Regions from separate parts of the Arthrobacter sp. SAFR-179 genome, predicted to be linked through region 2. Evidence: riboswitches for the same ligand, from Rfam matches in the RefSeq annotation. Region 2 holds a riboswitch; each other region holds the start of a gene.
The links. Region 2 has a riboswitch for thiamine pyrophosphate ahead of thiD (bifunctional hydroxymethylpyrimidine kinase/phosphomethylpyrimidine kinase). Riboswitches for the same ligand answer to the same signal wherever they lie in the genome.

Region 1 (4,710 bases), on a different contig from region 2:
CGCAGAACATCCGGCAGCAGCTGGAGCAGTTCGACGAGCGCGAGATCGACCGCGTCGAGGCAATCGTCCGCTCCATGACACCGCACGAGCGGCTTGCACCGAAGATCATCAACGGCTCACGGCGGGCCCGCATCGCCCGCGGCTCCGGCGTCCACGTCTCCGAGGTCAACGGCCTCCTGGAGCGCTTCGCCCAAGCCCAGAAGATGATGAAGAAGATGGCCCAGGGCGGCATGCCGGGAATGCCCGGGCTGCCCGGTGCCGGCGGCGGTGCACGGAAGAACGCCAAGAACGCGCCCAAGAAGAAGGCAAAGTCCGGCAACCCGGCAAAGGCTGCCCAGGAGCGCAAGGAAGCGGAAGCCCGCCGTGCCAACGCTGCGAAGGCACTGCCCACCGGCGCCGCCTTTGGCCAGCAGGGCGGCGACTTCGATCCGTCCCAGCTGAACCTTCCCAAGGGCTTTGACAAGTTCCTCGGCAAATAAGCACACCCGGCCCAACTAAGTAGCAGCAGATGTCGTTATGAAGGCTCATAACGACATCTGCTGCTACTTACATGGGATGTCAGCGCCGTGGAATAGGGTTGGGACATGTTCAAGCAGAGGGTAGTGTTCGTGCACGGCGCCGGGACTTTTGGCGCCGCTGCGTGGCCGCGCCAGCACGGCATGGCACTGTCCTATGACGCATTGTTCCTCCGCCGGCACGGCTTTGATGCCGTCGCGGAGCCACTGGAATCATCCTTCGCCGAGGACACCGCCATCATCCTGCGATCCCTTGCCGACGATGGCCGCGGGGCCGCCGGCGGCCATGTGGTGGCGCACGCCCAGGGCGCCATCGCGGCCATGATGGCCGCCGTTGAACGTCCGGACCTGGTCTTTTCGCTGACGCTCGTGGAGCCGGCCTGCCTCTCCCTGACGGCAGAGCTTCCGGCTACGGCGGCCCACATCAGCCTGATGCAGCCCCTTTTCGACGTCCGCCACCAACTCGGCGACGAAGACTTCCAGCGCGAATTCGTCCGGCGGGTCTTCGCCACGGACCTGCAGCAGCCCGCCACCGTGGAGGAAAAGAGGTCCGCCCGCAGGCTCCGGCTCCAGGCGCCCTCGTGGGAGGCGCCGCTGCACATCGTTCCCGGTGTGCCCACGCTGGTCCTGACCGGGGGGTGGGAGCCGCTTTACGAGGAAATTGCAGGCTACCTGCGGGAGACCGGCGCCCTGCACCGCGTCGCCGCGGGAGGGCACCGGCCGCACGACTCCACGGACGGGGACCGGGCCATCCGGCAGTTCATCAGCCAGGTCAGCCGGAGCCAGCCCGCCCGGGCCTCCTAGCCCTCAGCAGGAACGCGAAGCTCCGGCAGGTAGACCTTGCCGCCGGCCGCCAGGAACTCTTCGCTTTTCTCCCGCATCCCCGATGCGACGTTGGCCCGGGCCGCCTGCGCCTCCGCGGAGCCGAATTCGTCCCGGATGTCCTGGCTGATCCGCATGGAGCAGAACTTGGGCCCGCACATCGAGCAGAAGTGCGCTGTCTTGGCAGGTTCGGCCGGCAGGGTCTCGTCGTGGAACGCCTCCGCCGTCACCGGGTCCAGGGACAGCGCGAACTGGTCGCGCCAGCGGAATTCAAACCGCGCCTTGGACAAGGCGTCATCGCGTTCGCGCGCACCGGGGTGGCCCTTCGCCAGGTCCGCGGCGTGGGCTGCGATCTTGTAGGTGATCACGCCGGTCTTCACGTCGTCCTTGTTGGGCAGGCCCAGGTGTTCCTTCGGCGTGACGTAGCAGAGCATCGCGGTGCCGTACCGGGCAATTTCGGTGGCACCGATTGCGGAGGTGATGTGGTCATAGCCGGGGGCCACGTCCGTCACCAGCGGTCCGAGGGTGTAGAACGGCGCACCCTTGCACAGCTCCTGCTGGCGTTCGACGTTTTCCCGGACCAGGTGGAACGGAACGTGGCCGGGGCCCTCCACCATTACCTGTACGTCGTACTCCCATGCGCGCTGGGTGAGCTCGGCGAGCGTGTCCAGTTCCGCGAACTGGGCGGCGTCGTTGGCGTCCGCGGTGGAGCCGGGGCGCAGGCCGTCGCCCAGGGAGAAGGCAACGTCGTACTTCGCGAAAATTTCGCACAGCTCGTCAAAGTGCGTGTAGAGGAAGTTCTCCTGGTGGTGGGCCAGGCACCAGCCGGCCATGATGGAGCCGCCGCGCGAGACAATGCCCGTCACCCTGTCGGCCGTCAGCGGCACATAGCGAAGCAGAACCCCGGCGTGGATGGTCATGTAGTCCACGCCCTGTTCGCACTGTTCAATCACCGTGTCCCGGAAGATTTCCCAGGTCAGCGCGTTGGCCTCGCCGTTGACTTTTTCCAGGGCCTGGTAGATGGGAACGGTGCCGATCGGCACGGGGGAGTTGCGGATGATCCATTCCCGCGTGGTGTGGATATCGTCGCCGGTGGACAGGTCCATCACCGTATCCGCGCCCCACTGGGTGGCCCACTGCAGCTTGTCCACCTCCTCGGCGATGGAGCTCGTCACGGCCGAGTTTCCGATGTTGGCGTTGATCTTCACCAGGAAAGCCTTGCCGATGATCATCGGCTCGGACTCCGGATGGTTGATGTTGCTCGGGACGATGGCGCGGCCGGCAGCAAGTTCGCTCCGAACCAACTCCACGTCGCAGTTCTCGCGCAGCGCCACGAAACGCATCTCCTGCGTGATGATTCCCTGCCGGGCATAGTGCATCTGGGTCACCGTCCGGCCGTCGACGGCGCGGCGGGGCACCGGCTGCGCGCCCTTCCACTCCGCCGAGGCAGCACCCCGGCGGACGGCCGAGCGGCCGTCGTCGAGCAGGTTGCGTTCCCTGCCGCTGTAGGCCTCGGTGTCCCCGCGCGCCACGATCCATTCGGCGCGGAAGGGCTGCAGGCCGCGGACGGGGTCGCTTCCGGGCCCGGCAGTGCGGTAGGTCCGGAAAGGTGCGTTCTGCTGCCCGTTGGGTGACGGCTCCAGGGCAATCTCCGTCACCGGCACGCGGATTCCGGACGCGGCGTCGTCGATGAACGCCAATGAATGCGACGCCAGGGACTGCGTCACCTGTGGCAGGGAGTCGGCGCCGGACCTCCCGGCTGACGGCAGGTGGGCAGGGTTCAACTGGGTGTTTTGTGTACTCAAGGGAATACTCACTTCCTTCGCCGGCATTACCCGGACAGGTTCAACGGTCGCAGGCTGCGTCAGCCCGATCTCAGCCCCTGCAAGGGCACCCGTGTGGTCAGGAAAGAAGCTACCACAGGGGCGCGGAAGAGCCTTGTCACATTTGCGGGTGCTAGCCTGTCCGGGCATCGAAAGGAAGCCCGATGGCAGAGATCATTCACTTTCGCGGACCTGTCCTGACCGCACCGGACCGGGTCCGTCATGGACTTTGGTCGGTGGACGGCAAGCTCACGTTCAACCGGCCTGGTGCCGCTCCTGGGCGGGTGCTCGACGGCTGGGTGCTGCCGGGGTTCGCTGACGCCCACTGCCACATCGGACTGGGTCCCGCCGGTCCGGTGGAACCCGCAATGGCCCGGGACCAGGCGCTGGCCGACCTCGACGCCGGAACCCTGCTGGCCCGCGACGCCGGTTCACCTGCCGATACCCGCTGGATGCAGGGCGGCCGGGACTTCCCGGTGTTGATCCGGGCTGGAAGGCACGTGGCCCGCACGCGCCGCTACCTGCGCGGCTTCGCGGAGGAGGTCGAGCCCGAGGGGCTTGTGGAGGCCGTGCGGAAGCAGGCGCGCGACGGCGACGGCTGGGTCAAGCTGGTGGGGGACTGGATCGACCGGAGCGCCGGTGACCTCGCGCCGTCCTTTCCTGCCGGCGTCGTGCGTGACGCTGTCCGGGCTGCCCATGACGAAGGTGCCCGGGTCACGGCGCATTGCTTCGCCGAGGACACGCTGGACCAGATGCTGGACGCCGGCATCGACTGCATCGAGCACGCCACCGGGCTGCTGCCCCGGCACCTGCCCCGGTTCGCGGAGCAGGATGTGCCGATCGTCCCCACCCTCATCAACATCGCCACCTTCCCCGGGATCGCTGCCCAGGCAGAGGCCAAGTTCCCGCGCTACGCGGCCCACATGCGCTCCCTCTGGGAGCGCCGGCTGGAACGGGTGGCCGAAGCCCACGCCGCCGGGGTGCGCATCTTTGCCGGCACGGATGCCGGCAGCGTGATCCGCCACGGCAGGATCGCCGACGAGATCCTCGCCCTGCACGGCGCGGGCCTGCCCATGGAGGCGGCCCTGGATGCTGCCTGCTGGGCAGCCCGCACCTGGCTGGGAGCGGACAACCTGGCCGAAGGTGCGCGGGCCGACGTTGTGGTATGCCGTGAGGATCCGCGGGCGGTCCCGGAAACCATCACGGCCCTGGAACATGTGGTGCTGGGCGGCCGCATCATCAGGTGAGCAGAATGAGCCCGGCACTTGGAATAAATTGAAGCTTCAAGTAATTTTAATTTGTGACAGGCCGCCAACGGGACGGCCTCCAATACAAGGAGCCTTCACATGACCGAAGCAGCCAGCAGCCAGGACCTTCTTCCTGCCGACCTCGCCATGGGCACGGTAATGCTCAAGGTCGGTGACATGAAGGTCATGACCGACTACTACCAGCGCGCCCTGGGCCTCGAGGTGGTGGCTGAGCAGGACGGCGGCCTCTACCTTGGCAGGCTCGGCAGGCCGCTGGTCCACCTGGCGCCGGCTCCCGGACTG
Region 2 (4,710 bases):
GTGACGGGGCCTAGCCCGTCCGGGGCCGGGCGGGTGCTGAGCCACGAGCGGTGAAGTTCCGATTCCACCTCAAGGCACTGCTGCGCGGACCGTGCCCAGAACAGCTGCTCGGCCTCCGAGGGGGCGAGGGCACTGGCACGTGCCAGCACGCGGGAATAGCCGTTCAGGTAAAGGGCATCCTGCGCCAGGTAATAGGCAAAGTCCTTCTCAGGAAGATCGCCCGAGGCCAGTCCGCCGATGAAGTCCAGCGCATAGATGTCGTCGAGGTCCTGCCGGGCTTCGGCCCACAGCCGGGCCGCGAAGCTGCCTTCCGCCAGGACCGGCGGCACGTGGTGGAAGTGGTGCACGGGTCCGTTCCCCTGCCCCACCTCCAGCTGGCCTGAGTTCTCGAGCGCGCCGGCCAGCCAGGGCTTAACGGTCCGCAGCGACGCCTCCCAGTCACCCAGGCGGGCCTGGACGGTTGCCATGGCGGAGGACAGGGAACATCCCGTGCCGTGGCTGTTGCGCGTTGAAATCCGCTTCGCCCGCACTTCCACCACCTCCTGGTCGAGAAGGCCCGCGGTGTTCACCAGCGCGTCCGGGCAGTCCAGGCCTGCCAGGTGGCCGCCCTTGACCAGCACGGTGGCTCCGGTGGCATCGGCCAGGCGCCTGCCCTGGTCCAGGGCGGCATCCCAGTTTTGGGCCGGCTCCGTGCCAAGCAGCAGCGCGAGCTCGGGCAGGTTGGGGGTGAGGAGGTGGGCAAGCGGCAGGAGCTCCCGGAGCGCGGCTTCGGCGGACTCCTGCAGCAGCCGGTCCCCGCTGGTGGCCACCATCACCGGGTCAAGGACAACGACGGCGGGCCGGACTTTTCCGAGCCACTCGCGGACGGCGCGGATCACCGATTCGTCGCCCAGCATGCCGATCTTGACGGCGTCGATACTGATGTCATCACTGACTGCATCCAGCTGCTGGGCCAGGAACGCGGCGGGAGGGACGTGGACGGACTGCACGCCGCGGGTGTTCTGGGCGGTGAGGGCAGTAATCGCTGCCATGCCGTATCCGCCATGCGCGGCAATGCTTTTGAGGTCCGCCTGGATTCCGGCTCCCCCGGACGGATCGGAACCGGCGATGGAGAGGACCCGCGGGACGTCACGGCCCGCGGGAAGCCCGAAAGGAACGCGGGACGCGGTTGGCAGGGGCATGGAAAGGGTCGAAGACAAGAGACATCCCTTCGCCGGTACTAGCCGGACAGGTTCAACGGGTCTGGATCTCAGCCGGCCTTATGCGCGGCACCCCGTGTCGCTGTCCAGCGTAGCGGCTGGGGCCTACGCGGCGGAAAGGTGACAGCTCCTGTTGATGCGAGAAGTCCCCGCCTTGTGGTCCACTCCCCCGCGAATTTCGGGGGGAATGGTCCACATGGCGGGGACTTCCTTGGTGACGCGTTGGTCCTGTCTTGGCTTAGAGCTCGGAGGCAGGGACTCCGACGCCGAGGATGATGGGTTCATCTGCCGGCTTGGCGGCTTCCGCCTTGGCGGTGTCGGGGGCCTTGGCTGCGTGTGAATGCCCTGCCGCCGTCGACTGCACGTTCTCGTGGTGCTGGACAGCGGTCTCGTTGGCTGCGCCCTGGGCACGGCTGGCAGCGCGGTGCCGCCGCGGCCTGCGTTGCCGGGACTGCTCCAGGGTGTGGTCGGAGTAGTCCTTTTCCGCCGGCGCTTCCAGGGTGGCGCGGGTTGCCGCTCCCCCTGCCTGCTGCTGGGGCGCTGCCGGTTCGGCTGCCTTTACGTCCTCTGCGGCTTTGACCGGCGCATCCACCATGGGCGAAGCCGGCTGGCCCAGGTGGGCGAACGCTTCCGCCAGCCGGTCCAGGGTGAGGGCGGGCTTGGGATGCTGCTCCTCGGCGTGCTCCACGAACGGAAGCGGGACTTCCTCGCCGCCGAAGGTCAGGACAGCTGCGGGACGTGCCGGGGCATCGGCGTCGTGCTTCTCCTCTGCGGGAGCCGGCGCAGGCTCAGCCTGCGGTGCCTGCCGGGTTGCTGCCACCTCATCGTCATGCAGGTGCGCGGCATGGGCCGCAGCCGCAATATTCGCCAGGGCAAGCCGGGTGGCCTCTGCCTTGGCGTGCCGCTCAGCATCCGCAGCGTCCGGCAGGACGGTGTGGACGTGCACTGCAGGCGCCGGCACAGCCTCGGGCTGCTGGCCGCCGCGTCCGCGCCGCCGTTTCCGCTCGGGACGGACTCCGGGCTGGCCGGCGTCGGGCCGCTGCGTCTCGGTGCGGTGGGCTTCCCCGCGGGCTTCGGGGCGGTTGTCCGTGCGCTGGACGTGGTGCTCGGCCGCCACGATGTTGGCACGCCGGTGCTCCACGGGATCGTCATGGGTAACTACCCCGCGGCCCGCGCAGGCCTCGCACTGCTCGCCGAAGACTTCCAGCAGGCCCGTACCCATCCGCTTGCGGGTCATCTGGACCAGGCCCAGCGACGTGACCTCGGCAACCTGGTGCTTGGTCCGGTCGCGGCCCAGGCACTCCACCAGGCGGCGCAGGACCAGGTCACGGTTGGATTCGAGCACCATGTCGATGAAGTCGATCACGATGATGCCGCCGATGTCACGCAGCCGCAGCTGCCGGACCACTTCCTCGGCAGCTTCCAGGTTGTTCTTGGTGACGGTTTCCTCAAGGTTGCCGCCGCTGCCGGTGAACTTGCCGGTGTTGACGTCAACCACCGTCATGGCCTCGGTGCGGTCGATCACCAGGGAGCCGCCGGAGGGCAGGAAGACCTTGCGCTCAAGGGCCTTGTGGATCTGCTCGTCGATGCGCCAGGCGGAGAAGATGTCCTGGTCCTTGGTCCACTTCTCCAGGCGTCCCACCAGGTCCGGCGCCACGTAGGTGACGTAGGCCTCGATGGTGTCCCAGGCTTCCTCACCGGACACGATGAGCTTGGAAAAGTCCTCGTTGAAGACGTCGCGGACCACCTTAATGGTCAGGTCGGGTTCGCCGTAGAGCAGCTCGGGCGCCAGGATCTTGGTGGATGCGGACTGGCTTTCAATGCCTTCCCACTGGGCGCGGAGCCGGTTGATGTCGTGCGTCAACTCTTCCTCCGATGCGCCTTCCGCGGCGGTGCGGACAATAACGCCCGCGTGCTCGGGCAGGCGGTCCTTGAGGATCCGCTTGAGGCGGTTGCGTTCGACGTCGGGCAGCTTGCGGGAGATGCCGGTCATCGAGCCGCCGGGCACGTACACCAGGTAGCGGCCCGGAAGGGAGATCTGGCTGGTGAGCCGGGCGCCCTTGTGGCCCACGGGATCCTTGGTCACCTGGACCAGGACGGTGTCGCCGGACTTCAGCGCATTCTCGATCCGGCGCTGCTTGCCCTCAAGGTTGACCGCTTCCCAGTTCACTTCACCGGCGTACAGCACGGCGTTGCGGCCGCGTCCGATGTCAACGAACGCCGCCTCCATGGACGGCAGCACGTTCTGGACCTTGCCCAGGTACACGTTGCCGATGAGTGAGTCCTGTTGTGTCTTGGACACGAAGTGTTCGGCCAGGACGCCGTCTTCGAGGACGGCGATCTGGATCCTGTCGTCGCGCTGGCGGACGATCATTTGCCGGTCAACGGATTCGCGGCGGGCCAGGAACTCGGCCTCGGTGATCACCGTGCGGCGGCGGCCCGTGTCGCGGGATTCGCGGCGGCGCTGCTTCTTGGCCTCCAAACGGGTGGAGCCCTTCACGCTGGTGACGCGGTTGCTGACCGGTGCTTCAGTGACGGCACGGGGCGCACGGACCCTCGTGACCGTGTTGGGCGGATCGTCATCCCCGCCGCCGGTGAGTTCAAGGTCCTGGTCCCCGCGGCGGCGGCGCCGACGGCGGCGGGACGTCACACCGTCCTCCGGCTGCGTGGCGTTGTCCTCGTCCGCCTCGTCCTCGGCGTCAGCTTCGGCGCTGCCGCCCTCGCTGTCCTGGTCCGTACCGTCGCCGATGCGGCTGCGGCCCCTGCGGCCCCGGCTGCGGCGCCGGCGGCGGCCGGAGGCATCGTCGCCGTCTTCGGTTTCTTCCTCTTCAGGCTCCTCGACGGCGGGGGCTGCGGGACGGACCACGGTGCTGAGGTCCGGTGCCTGGAAGAGCACGGACGTGGGGGATGCAGGTTCCAGGAAGAGGGAACCAAAGGGGCTGGCAGCCGCGGCAGGTGCGGCCTCGCCCTTGTCCCCGGCCGGGGTTTCCTGGGCAGGCTCGTGGGTGCCGGCAGCTTCCGGGGCCGCAATGTCCGGGGCCGCGCTGGGCTCCTGGGTCTGCTTGGCGGCGGCAACGGCTTCCTGCCCGGCGACCTGCTCCTGCGCTGCAACGTCTTCCTGTACCGCACCCTGTTCCGGGGCGGCGACCTGGGCTGCGGCTTCCGGAGCCGCTGATTCTGCACCCGCGGAGTCCGCTGCTCCGGATTCCGCTGCAGTCGCGGCGGCGGGGGACGCAGCCTTGCGGGTGGCTACCCGACGGCGGCGAACGGGCCTGGTTTCGGCCTCTGCCGTGGCGGTAGTGGCCAGGACTGCGGCAGGGCTTTCAGCGGTTGCGGCCGGTTCCACTGCAACAGTGTCGGGGGCCGCAGCATCGGCGGACACCGCTTCTGGTTCCTCAGCAAAGGCTGGCAGGGGTTCTGCTGCGTCCGCTTTCCTGCGGGCGCGTGTGCGCCGCGCCGGCGCCTTGGCCGCTTCCTCCACCGGCGCGTCGCCGCTTGCTTCGGGGACAGC
Region 3 (4,710 bases), on a different contig from region 2:
ATGCTTCCGTGAATTCGGCGTCATGGGTCACGGAGACCACCGCGGTGCCGGCGTCCAGGAGTTCGGACAGGAACGAGGCCAGCTCGGCCCACGTGTTGGCGTCCTGCCCGAACGTGGGCTCGTCCAGGACCAGCACCTGCGGGCTGGCGGCAAGGACGGTGGCTACGGACAGCCGCCGCTTCTCGCCGCCGGAGAGCGTATAGGGGTTCGCGTCCACCAGGTGGGTGAGCCGCAGCCGCTCCAGCAGTTCGTCCACCCGGTCCTCGCCGTGGCCCAGGTGCCGGGGGCCGAACAGCAGCTCATCCAATACCTTGCCGGTCACGAACTGGTGCTCCGGCTCCTGGAACACCGTCCCCACGCGCGAAATCAACTGGTCGGCCTTCCAGCGGTATGGGTCGATGCCCGCCCCGCGGCTGAGGTCCAGGGTGGCGGACACCTTTCCGGAGACCGGCTCCAGCAGCCCGGCCAGGGTGAGCGCGAAAGTGGACTTGCCGGCACCGTTGGGGCCTGTGACGGCGAGGGCCTGCCCGGCGCGGACCTGCGCGGACAGGCCTTCCTGGACCGGTACCGGCGGAATCTTCCGGAAGCCTTGGCGGCGGGGACGTTCGCGGGAGACACCCAGCTGTTCGGCGGCCAGCAGCAGGTTCCCCGTGCCGGGCGCCGGGACAACGGCGCGGGCGCGGGTTGCCGGCACGTAGCCGGGCACCCACACACCGGCTGCGGCGAGCATGGCACGGGCCTCCGTGAGCACCCGGTCCGGCGGGCCATCCAGGAGCACGGCAGGATTGGTGCCGGAACCCGGCTGCAGGACCACGATCCGGTCCACCAGGTCCTTCCACACCGAAACCCGGTGCTCCACCACCACCAGGGTGGCCCCTGTCTTGTTTAGGCAGCGCGCCACGGCGTCGCGGACCTCCAGCACGCCGGCGGGATCCAGGTTGGCGGTCGGCTCATCCAGCAGGATCAGGCCCGGGCGCATGGCCAGGATGCCGGCCAGCGCCAGGCGCTGCTTTTGCCCGCCGGACAGGGCCGACGTCGGGTGGTCCAGCGGGAGGTGGGACAGTCCGACGTCGGCAAGCGCCTCGTGCACCCGCGCCCAGATTTCCTCCCGCGGCACCGCAAGGTTCTCGGCACCGAAGGCGGCGTCGTCCCCCAACCGCGACAGGACCACCTGCGTCTCGGGGTCCTGCTGCATGAGCCCGGCGCACCCGCGCTGGGTCCGGGGCACGGCGCCGTCAACCAGGAGCGAACCTGACTCGTCGGCGTCCCCTGCCTCGCCGCCGTCGTCGTTGATGTCCCCCAGCACCCCTGCCAGCGCATGAAGGAGGGTGGACTTGCCGGCGCCCGAGGGGCCGAGCAGGAGCACCCGCTCCCCCGGGCTGATGTCCAGGTCAAGGGCGTGGACGGCGGGCTTTGCCCTGCCGGCGTGCCGCCATCCCCACCCGCGGGCGGTGACAGCGGCAGGGCGGACCGCCGTGGCCTGGGCCATTGCCATCAGGAGAAGACAGGCTCCGTGGCAGCCTTGCGCGAGGCGAAGGAGCTCAGGACTCCCGTCCGCGCCAGGCCGCGGGTGGCCACCCAGGACAGGGCGCCGGCAATGACTGCTCCGGAAATCATGCAGAAGACGATATAGGCCAGCTTGTCGCCGCCGGAGTACGCGATGTTCCAGCCCCACGGCGCAAAGGAGTCATTCAGGCCGCAGAAGAGACCTGCTGCCGCACCTGCCAGCAGGGACACGGGCAGGTTGAACTTGCGGTAGACGAAGATGGCAAAGATGATTTCCGCGCCCAGGCCCTGGACGAAGCCGGAGAAGAGGACCGAGGCGCCGTACTGGGAGCCCATGAGCAGTTCCCCGGTGGCGGCCACGGTCTCGCAGAACAGTGCGGCGCCCGGCTTGCGGATGATCAGCATGCCCAGCACGCCCGGGATCATCCATCCGCCGGCAATGATGCCGGTCAGGGGCGGGTAGGCGGCGTTCATCGGCACGGATACTGCCGCCGCCCCTTGCGACCACGCCCAGAAAATAACGCCGCCGGCGATGGCCACCAGCGCGGCGACGACGATGTCCACGACGCGCCAGGACTTACTGGTGGTCTTCTTGATTGCTGCAGTGCTCATTGGAATCCTCCTGGGAAACAGGAGGGGAAAGTGGACCCGGCTGACGGCCCGTTGCCGTGCAGCCGCGACACTTCGAGAACTCGACTCCCTTGCGCCGGTACTAACCGGATCAGGTTCGAGGGTCTGCGGCTGTCCGCACTCTCAGCGCCCACCTGCGGTGCCCGGCGGATGCCAGGATGCCCGACGGCGGCGCTCCCCTGTCGTTTGTAGTGTTGCTTTTTGTTGGGTAAGGCTTTTGATTGCCCTTCCGGGCGTGGTCAAGTTTACACCGGGCGGGGGTAGATTGAAGGCCATGAGCGCCATTCCACCGGATGTGACCGGGTTCGATCCCGATTCCCCCGACGCCCAGCCCGAGGGGTCGCTCGAGGCCCTGGTTGCCCGGGTCGAGGCGGAGGTCCGGGAGCTCCACTTCCCCGGCTTTTCGCCGGATGACGCACTGAACCTTGGGCTGCTTCTGGTGGAACTGGGCAAGGAGCGGTCGCTTCCCATCGCCATCGATATCACTAAGGGCGAGCAGGTACTGTTCCACGTCGCGCTTCCCGGCGCCACTCCTGACAACGGGCACTGGATCCGGGCCAAGCAGAGCACTGCCGCCCGGTACGAGGTGCCGTCACTTTTGGTGGGACTGCGGGGCCGGCTGGGCGGGGGCAGGATCGAGGACAACGCCTGGTTCGACCAGTCCCGGTATGCAGCCCACGGCGGCTCATTTCCCATCTACGTCACCGGCGTGGGTGCCGTGGCCACGGTCACCGTCTCCGGATTGCCGCAGCTGCAGGACCATGACCTGGTGGTGGAGGCGCTGCGCGACATACTGGGGTCGGCCCTGTCTGACTGACCACTGCCTGGCTGAACACTGTCCGCAGCTGGGTACGGGGGGACCCAGCAAAACCCCTATATACAAAGCCTGCTTAGCTTTTATTAGTAATCATGCTTACTATATTGTCCCCCGGGTTTCGAGGAGGACAGGGCATGGAACTCACCATGGGCGGTCCCGCGTTCGTTCCCGTCACCAGCGCGGCAGACCAAGGAGCACCATGAGAATCCCGGAAACCAGAGGCCCCCTCAGCAGCGCCCTGTTCACGGTCCTGGCGCAGGCTCCGGACTCCGCCGGGACAGAACTGGACGCCCTGTACCGCCTGGCCGCACGGCAGGTGGCTGCCACCGCTGACATCATTGGCGACGAGGACATCCAGTTGGCCCTCTTCTGCCTCTACGAGCTCCATTACTCGGGGCTGGACGGCGTCTCCGACCACTGGGAGTGGGAGCCGGGGCTGATCAGGGTCCGGCGGCTGCTCGAGGAACCGTTTGAGGCGGACCTTCGCGCCGCCGCACAGCAGGCCGCCGGGGACCTCGAACTGCCCGCCGGCGGTGCCATGACCAGCGACCAGGTAGCCGATGTCCTGTTCGGCCTCGCCGGCAAGGACACCGGCCCCAGCGTCTCCCGGTACGTGGCCAGGAAGGCAGACCTGGGGCAGCTCAAGGAATTCCTGGTCCACAAATCCGTGTACCAGCTGAAGGAAGCCGATCCCCACACATGGGCCATCCCGCGCCTCAGTGGACGGCCCAAAGCCGCACTCGTGGAAATCCAGACGGACGAATACGGCGGCGGCCGCCCCGAGCGGATGCACAGCGCGCTGTTCGCACGGACCATGCGTGGCCTGGGCCTCGACGACAGCTACGGCGCCTACGTTGATGCCGTCCCCGCAGTCTCCCTCGCATCGGTAAACCTCATGTCCCTCTGCGGACTGAACCGGCGGCTCCGCGGTGCCATCACCGGCCACCTGGCAATCTACGAAATGACCTCCTCCCAGCCCAACCGGTTCTACGGCAACGGATTTCGCCGGCACGGGTTCGGCGCGGACGTCACGCACTACTTTGACGAACATGTGGAGGCCGACGCCGTGCACGAGCAGATCGCCGGCCGTGACCTCGCCGGCGGCCTCGTCGAAGCCGAGCCGGAACTCCTGGCGGACGTCCTGTTTGGCGCGACGGCCGTCATGGCCATCGACAGCCGGCTCTCCGCCCACCTCCTGTCCTCGTGGGAAGCCGGGACATCATCGCTGCGGGCGGCCGTGCCGGCGGCAGCATGACGGCCCGCCCTAACAGTGTCCAAGGGCGGGCACGCCTGCTTGGCCGGGGCGGAGTACATCCTTCCCCTGCGCTGGAATGAGGATTCCGGCCTGGCTGATCTGTCGGACTACCTCCGGCGCCTCGCGGACTGGATCCCGGTGACGGTGGTGGACGGCTCCGCCCCCGACTTCTTCGAACGCCACCGCGTGGCGTTCCCCGCGGCGGTGCGTCACCTCCGCCCGGACCCAGACGGTTACCCTGACCAGTCCCCGGACCACCGGGGCCCCGGGGGCGGCCTCCACAACGGAAAGGTGGCCGGGGTCATGACCGGCGTGCGCGCCTCCGGCGCGGAGTTCCTTGTCATAGCCGACGACGACGTCCGCTACACGCGCGAGGCCCTCGCCGCCGTCGTGCATCACCTCGGATCGGCCCATCTGGTGCGTCCGCAGAACTACTTCGACCCCCGCCCGTGGCACGCCCGGTGGGACACGGCCAGGACGCTGCTCAACCGCGCCTGGTCCA
Region 4 (4,710 bases), on a different contig from region 2:
AGGGGTGGGTGATCCCGGCGTCAGCCAGGGACTCCACGATGTCCTCGCGGACGTTGTAGTCGGCAAAGGACTTCTCCGCGATCTCATGCGGGGTCTCGTCCGAGATGATGGTTTCTTCCGGCTCGATGGTTTCCGTACCGGACTCATCGCTCAGAAGCTGGTGGGTATGCAATTCACTCACGGGGGAGTTTCCTTATTCATTTGGGCAATGGCGCTGCCTGCTCAACGGGCCGGCCAAGGCTGGCCGCTCCGGAGCACGCTCAGGCGCGCAAGCGATTCCAGTGGAAGCCGATCGCGGGCTATCTAATGCTGGCACTGGTGACCAGCGGGTAATTCTCAAGATCGCGTAGGGGCGGGCTTGTTGGTTTCAAATCAAGGAAATCAACGACCGGGCATCCATTTCTACCCTTTCAGTCTAGCCGTACGGGCGCAGAAACACTGTTCCGGCCCGCCTGCCGCGCCTGCCGGCCCTCAGGGGACGAGCTCGAAATGGATCTCGCGGGTGGTGATGTCCGACGAAAGCAGGCGGACCCGGACCTTGGTTCCGGACTCCAGCTCGCCGGCGCACCGCGCGGTGACAGCCGGTTCGGCAACCTGGATAATGCCCGAACTTCCGCCGCCGTTGCCGTTCTTTCCGTTGCCGTTTTTCCCCGTGCCGTTGCCATTGCCGTTCTGCGGTTTGGACCCGGAAATCACGATCGCGTCGAACTCCTGCCCAATGTGGTTCAGCAGCAGCGCCGCCTCCACGGTGTCCAGGGCCAGGCGTTCCATCCGGGACGCCAGCTGGTCTGAGCCGGCCATGATGCCCGGCAGCAGCGGAAGGGCCTCCCGGGCCCAGCCAGGAACATCGCCTCCGTTGCTCAGGGCCTCGCAGATGACCAGGACGAAGCGGTCCACCAGGCGGCGCAGCGGTGCGGTGGTGTGGGCATAGGCCGCGCCGATGGCGGACTGCACCCCGTCCTCGGGGACCGTGCCGTCGAAAGCGGTATACGAGGCTCCCCGGAACAGCATGCCGGCGGAATGCATGATGGCCAGTTGGCGCGGATCGGTGGGATCGAGTGAACGCAGGTACTCGCCGTAGCTGACCTCGCCGTCCCAGGGCCTGCCCAGCACCTCGGTCTGCAGGCGGAAGTGCCGCAGGGACCGTTCGTCCGGGGCGGGCATGGTGCGCAGGATTCCCACCTTGCCCTCCAGCATGAGCTGCGCGGCCGCCATCCCGGTCATCAGCGATATCTGCGCGTTCCAGTCCTCCACGGGAAGCTGCGGGACGGCGTCAATGCGGTAGCCGCCATCGGGCAGCTGGACAATTTCCTGCTCGGGCATGTTGAGGCTTGCCCCTCCACGTTCCCTTTCCAGGGCTACCCGTTTCAGGCCCACCTCGCGGAGCAGCCGCAGCACCGTTGATGCAGTCCCGGCGTCGAGGTCTGCCTGCGCGCCCTTGTAGCTGAGCTTGTCGCGGCTGCGGACCCGCGCCCTCCTGACACCCACCGACAAAACGGACGCATCGCCGTCGAGCGTGAAGTCCCATACGAACGCTGAACAGTCCTGCCCCGGCAGCAGGCTCCCTGCCCCCTCGCTGATGACTTCCGGATGCAGCGGAATCCTGCCGTCCGGAGCGTAGAACGTCTGGCCCCGGCGACGGGTCTCGGCGTCCAGGGGCCCTCCCGGGGCAACAAACGCCGGGACGTCGGCGATCGCGTACAGCACCCGGTAGCCGTTCCCGTCCGGTTCGATGAACACCGCCTGGTCAAGGTCCGTGGACGATGCCGGATCGATGGTCACGAACTCCACGGCGGTCAGGTCATAGGACGGCAGCTTCAGGGCAGCCACGGCGGCCCGGGCATCGGCTACTGCGTCAGCGGGGTAGGGCCCCGGCAGTTCGAGTTCGGTCCGCAGCAGGCCCAACGCCTCTTCCAAGGCGTTCCTGTGGTCATGGACGTTGGGGGCCAGCCGATGATGTGACACAAAAATCAGCGTAGCTCCAAGTCCACGGATATGGCATCAGGCGCCGGCGGCGTCCAGCGCGTCGAGGAGTGAAGCAGCCGCGGCCGCGGGGTCGGGAGCCTCAGTGATGGCGCGGACCACCACGATCCTGCGGGCACCGGCTTCCGCCACCTGCCGGACGTTTCCGTGGTCGATGCCGCCAATGGCAAACCAGGGCACCGGATCTGCCACCTTTCCTGAGGCGTCCGCGGCGTACTTCACCAGGTCTGGTCCGACGGCTGCCCTGCCGGGTTTGGTGGGGGTGGCCCAGACCGGACCCACGCAGAAATAGTCCAGGCCGGCCGGACCGGCAGCTGCTGCCAGCGCGGCGTCCACCTGCCCCGTTGTGTGGCTGGAGAGCCCGATTGCGGCATTTCCATTGACCAACGTACGTGCTGCGGGCAAGGGAAGGTCCTTTTGGCCGATGTGGAACACCGGCGCCCCGGAGAGGACGGCGATGTCCGCACGGTCATTGACAGCCCACAGCCTGCCGTGCCGTACCGCCGTCTCCTTCAGCACCGCCAGGAGGTCCAGTTCCTCGGCAGCCTCGATGGCTTTGTCGCGCAGCTGGATGATGTCCACGCCGCCGGCGAACGCGGCGTCAACGAACTCCGCAAAGTCGCCGCGGTCCCGGCGCGCATCGGTGCAGAGGTACAGGCGGGCCGCCTTGAGGGCGTCGCTGTCCCGTGAATTGACAACTTCGGTGGCGGGAGCGCGGTGGCCGGCGGGGAAGGATGGGGTGGACACATTCATGCGTGCAAGCCTAGTTCCTCTAAACTGGGCTGGTACTGCGGGAGCCCGCGGCAGCTGTCACAAAGCGCCGGGCTGAGAGGGCGTCAGAGCCGACCGCTTGACCTGATCCGGGTAATGCCGGCGTAGGGAAGGAATCCATATGCGCACCCCTTTCAACCATCCCGGGTCCGCCGACGCCTCCAGCTCCTCCACGGTCCGGGCCGATGTTGCGGTCATCGGCGGGGGAGTGGTGGGGCACGGAATCGCCTGGGAGGCGCAGCGTTCCGGACGCTCGGTGGTCCTCATCGACCACGCACCGGGCACCGGCGCCAGCTGGGCGGCCGCCGGCATGCTGGCCCCCGTCAGCGAACTGCACTACCAGGAGGAAGACCTCCTGGAACTGATGCTGGACGCATCATCGCGCTGGCCGGGGTTCGCCGCCGCCCTGGACAGTGCCACGGGCGCGGATTCCGGATACCTCACGACGGCGACACTCGCGGTGGGTGCCGACGCAGCCGACCGCCGGGCACTCATGGATTTGCGTTTGGTCCAGCAGGACAACGGGCTGGAGGTGGAGCCCCTCACCGTGCGCGAAGCCCGGAAGCGCGAGCCGCTGCTCAGCCCGGCCATTGCCTGCGCCCTGGACACCCCGGCAGACCACCAGGTGGACCCGCGGCGCCTGGTGGCAGCCCTGCGCCTGGCCCTGGCCGGCGCGGCGCAGGAGTTGCCGGAACTGGCCGTTGCCGGGGCAGTCGATGGTTACGCCGTTCCGGACCGGGCAGCCCGGCTGTTGTGGGACGGCGGAGCTGTTGCCGGCGTCCGCCTTGCGGGCGGCGGCACGGTGCTGGCAACGGAGACGGTGGTGGCCAACGGGCTGCAGGCGGGGGCGCTTGACGGCCTGCCGGACGGCCTCGAGCTGCCGTTGCGGCCCGTGCACGGGGACATCCTCCGCCTTGCCGTTCCCCGCCACCTTCAGCCCCTGGTCACGTCAACGGTCCGCGGGCTGGTCCACGGCGTGCCGGTGTATATCGTCCCGCGGCAGGACGGGACGGTGGTGATTGGAGCCACCCAGCGCGAGGATGCCCTGTCCGGCGCCGTCAGTGCCGGAGGCGTATACCAGCTGCTGCGGGACGCGCAGGCGCTGGTGCCCGCCGTCGCCGAACTTGAACTCCTGGAATCCACCGCCCGTGCCCGGCCCGGAACCCCTGACAACGCACCGCTCCTGGGCCGGGTGCCGGTGCCTGGGGCCTCCGTGGGCGGACAAGCCGGGCATGTCCCGGGGCTCATCATTGCCACCGGATTCTTCCGGCACGGCGTCCTGCTCACCCCCGCCGCAGCGGCCATCTGCAGGGAGCTGCTGGACGGAAAGTCCGATCCCCGCTGGGCACCCTTCAGCCCGGACCGGTTCTCCAGGCCGGCCACAGCAGCAACAAGCCCCTTCATCAAGGAGACAGCGTGAACATCACCCTTAACGGAAACCCGCACACGGTTGCCGACGGCGCCTCCATCACCACGCTGGTCAGCCAGGTCACCGGACGCCCGCTGGCTGACAACGGGCAGGCGACCGACGGCGAGAAGCTGGGGGTCGCCGTCGCGCACAACGCACAGGTGGTGCCGCGCAGCCAATGGTTCGCCACCGCGCTCGCCGAGGGTGACGACATCGAACTTGTCACAGCAGTACAGGGAGGCTGACACCATGACCGAAACCAGCACCATCAACCCCGCAGGAAGCCCCGGGACCGGCGACGCCCTGGTGATCGACGGCGTCGCCCTCGGATCCAGGCTCATCATGGGCACCGGGGGAGCGCCCAGCCTCGACGGCCTGGGCGCAGCGCTCCTGGCTTCCGGCACCGCGCTGACCACCGTGGCCATGCGGCGCTACTCCACCGCGGAAACCGGATCACTGTTCCAGCTGCTGGTGGACCACGGGATCCGGGTCCTGCCCAACACCGCCGGCTGCTTCACCGCCCGGGACGCGGTCCTCACCGCAGAACT

Region 1: another riboswitch for thiamine pyrophosphate. It lies ahead of thiC (phosphomethylpyrimidine synthase ThiC); the one in region 2 lies ahead of thiD (bifunctional hydroxymethylpyrimidine kinase/phosphomethylpyrimidine kinase).
Region 3: another riboswitch for thiamine pyrophosphate. It lies ahead of ACR65K_RS10525 (ECF transporter S component); the one in region 2 lies ahead of thiD (bifunctional hydroxymethylpyrimidine kinase/phosphomethylpyrimidine kinase).
Region 4: another riboswitch for thiamine pyrophosphate. It lies ahead of thiO (glycine oxidase ThiO); the one in region 2 lies ahead of thiD (bifunctional hydroxymethylpyrimidine kinase/phosphomethylpyrimidine kinase).

Annotation. Positions count from the first base shown of each region.
Region 1 is NZ_JBPFDM010000001.1:892,269-896,978, forward strand. Features, by position in the region: gene ffh (signal recognition particle protein) at 1-479, shown strand, start outside; gene ACR65K_RS04275 (alpha/beta fold hydrolase) at 585-1,319, shown strand; gene thiC (phosphomethylpyrimidine synthase ThiC) at 1,316-3,142, opposite strand; TPP riboswitch at 3,138-3,245, opposite strand; gene ACR65K_RS04285 (amidohydrolase family protein) at 3,325-4,407, shown strand; gene ACR65K_RS04290 (VOC family protein) at 4,507-4,710, shown strand, end outside.
Region 2 is NZ_JBPFDM010000002.1:472,202-476,911, forward strand. Features, by position in the region: gene thiD (bifunctional hydroxymethylpyrimidine kinase/phosphomethylpyrimidine kinase) at 1-1,181, opposite strand, end outside; TPP riboswitch at 1,189-1,286, opposite strand; gene ACR65K_RS06580 (Rne/Rng family ribonuclease) at 1,438-4,710, opposite strand, start outside.
Region 3 is NZ_JBPFDM010000005.1:76,102-80,811, reverse strand. Features, by position in the region: gene ACR65K_RS10530 (ABC transporter ATP-binding protein) at 1-1,489, opposite strand, end outside; gene ACR65K_RS10525 (ECF transporter S component) at 1,495-2,118, opposite strand; TPP riboswitch at 2,187-2,327, opposite strand; gene ACR65K_RS10520 (heme-degrading domain-containing protein) at 2,411-2,953, shown strand; gene ACR65K_RS10515 (iron-containing redox enzyme family protein) at 3,153-4,208, shown strand; gene ACR65K_RS10510 (glycosyltransferase family 2 protein) at 4,248-4,710, shown strand, end outside.
Region 4 is NZ_JBPFDM010000001.1:556,422-561,131, forward strand. Features, by position in the region: gene ACR65K_RS02790 (DEAD/DEAH box helicase) at 1-181, opposite strand, end outside; gene ACR65K_RS02795 (RNB domain-containing ribonuclease) at 472-1,965, opposite strand; gene thiE (thiamine phosphate synthase) at 2,002-2,736, opposite strand; TPP riboswitch at 2,764-2,882, shown strand; gene thiO (glycine oxidase ThiO) at 2,876-4,174, shown strand; gene thiS (sulfur carrier protein ThiS) at 4,171-4,407, shown strand; gene ACR65K_RS02815 (thiazole synthase) at 4,412-4,710, shown strand, end outside.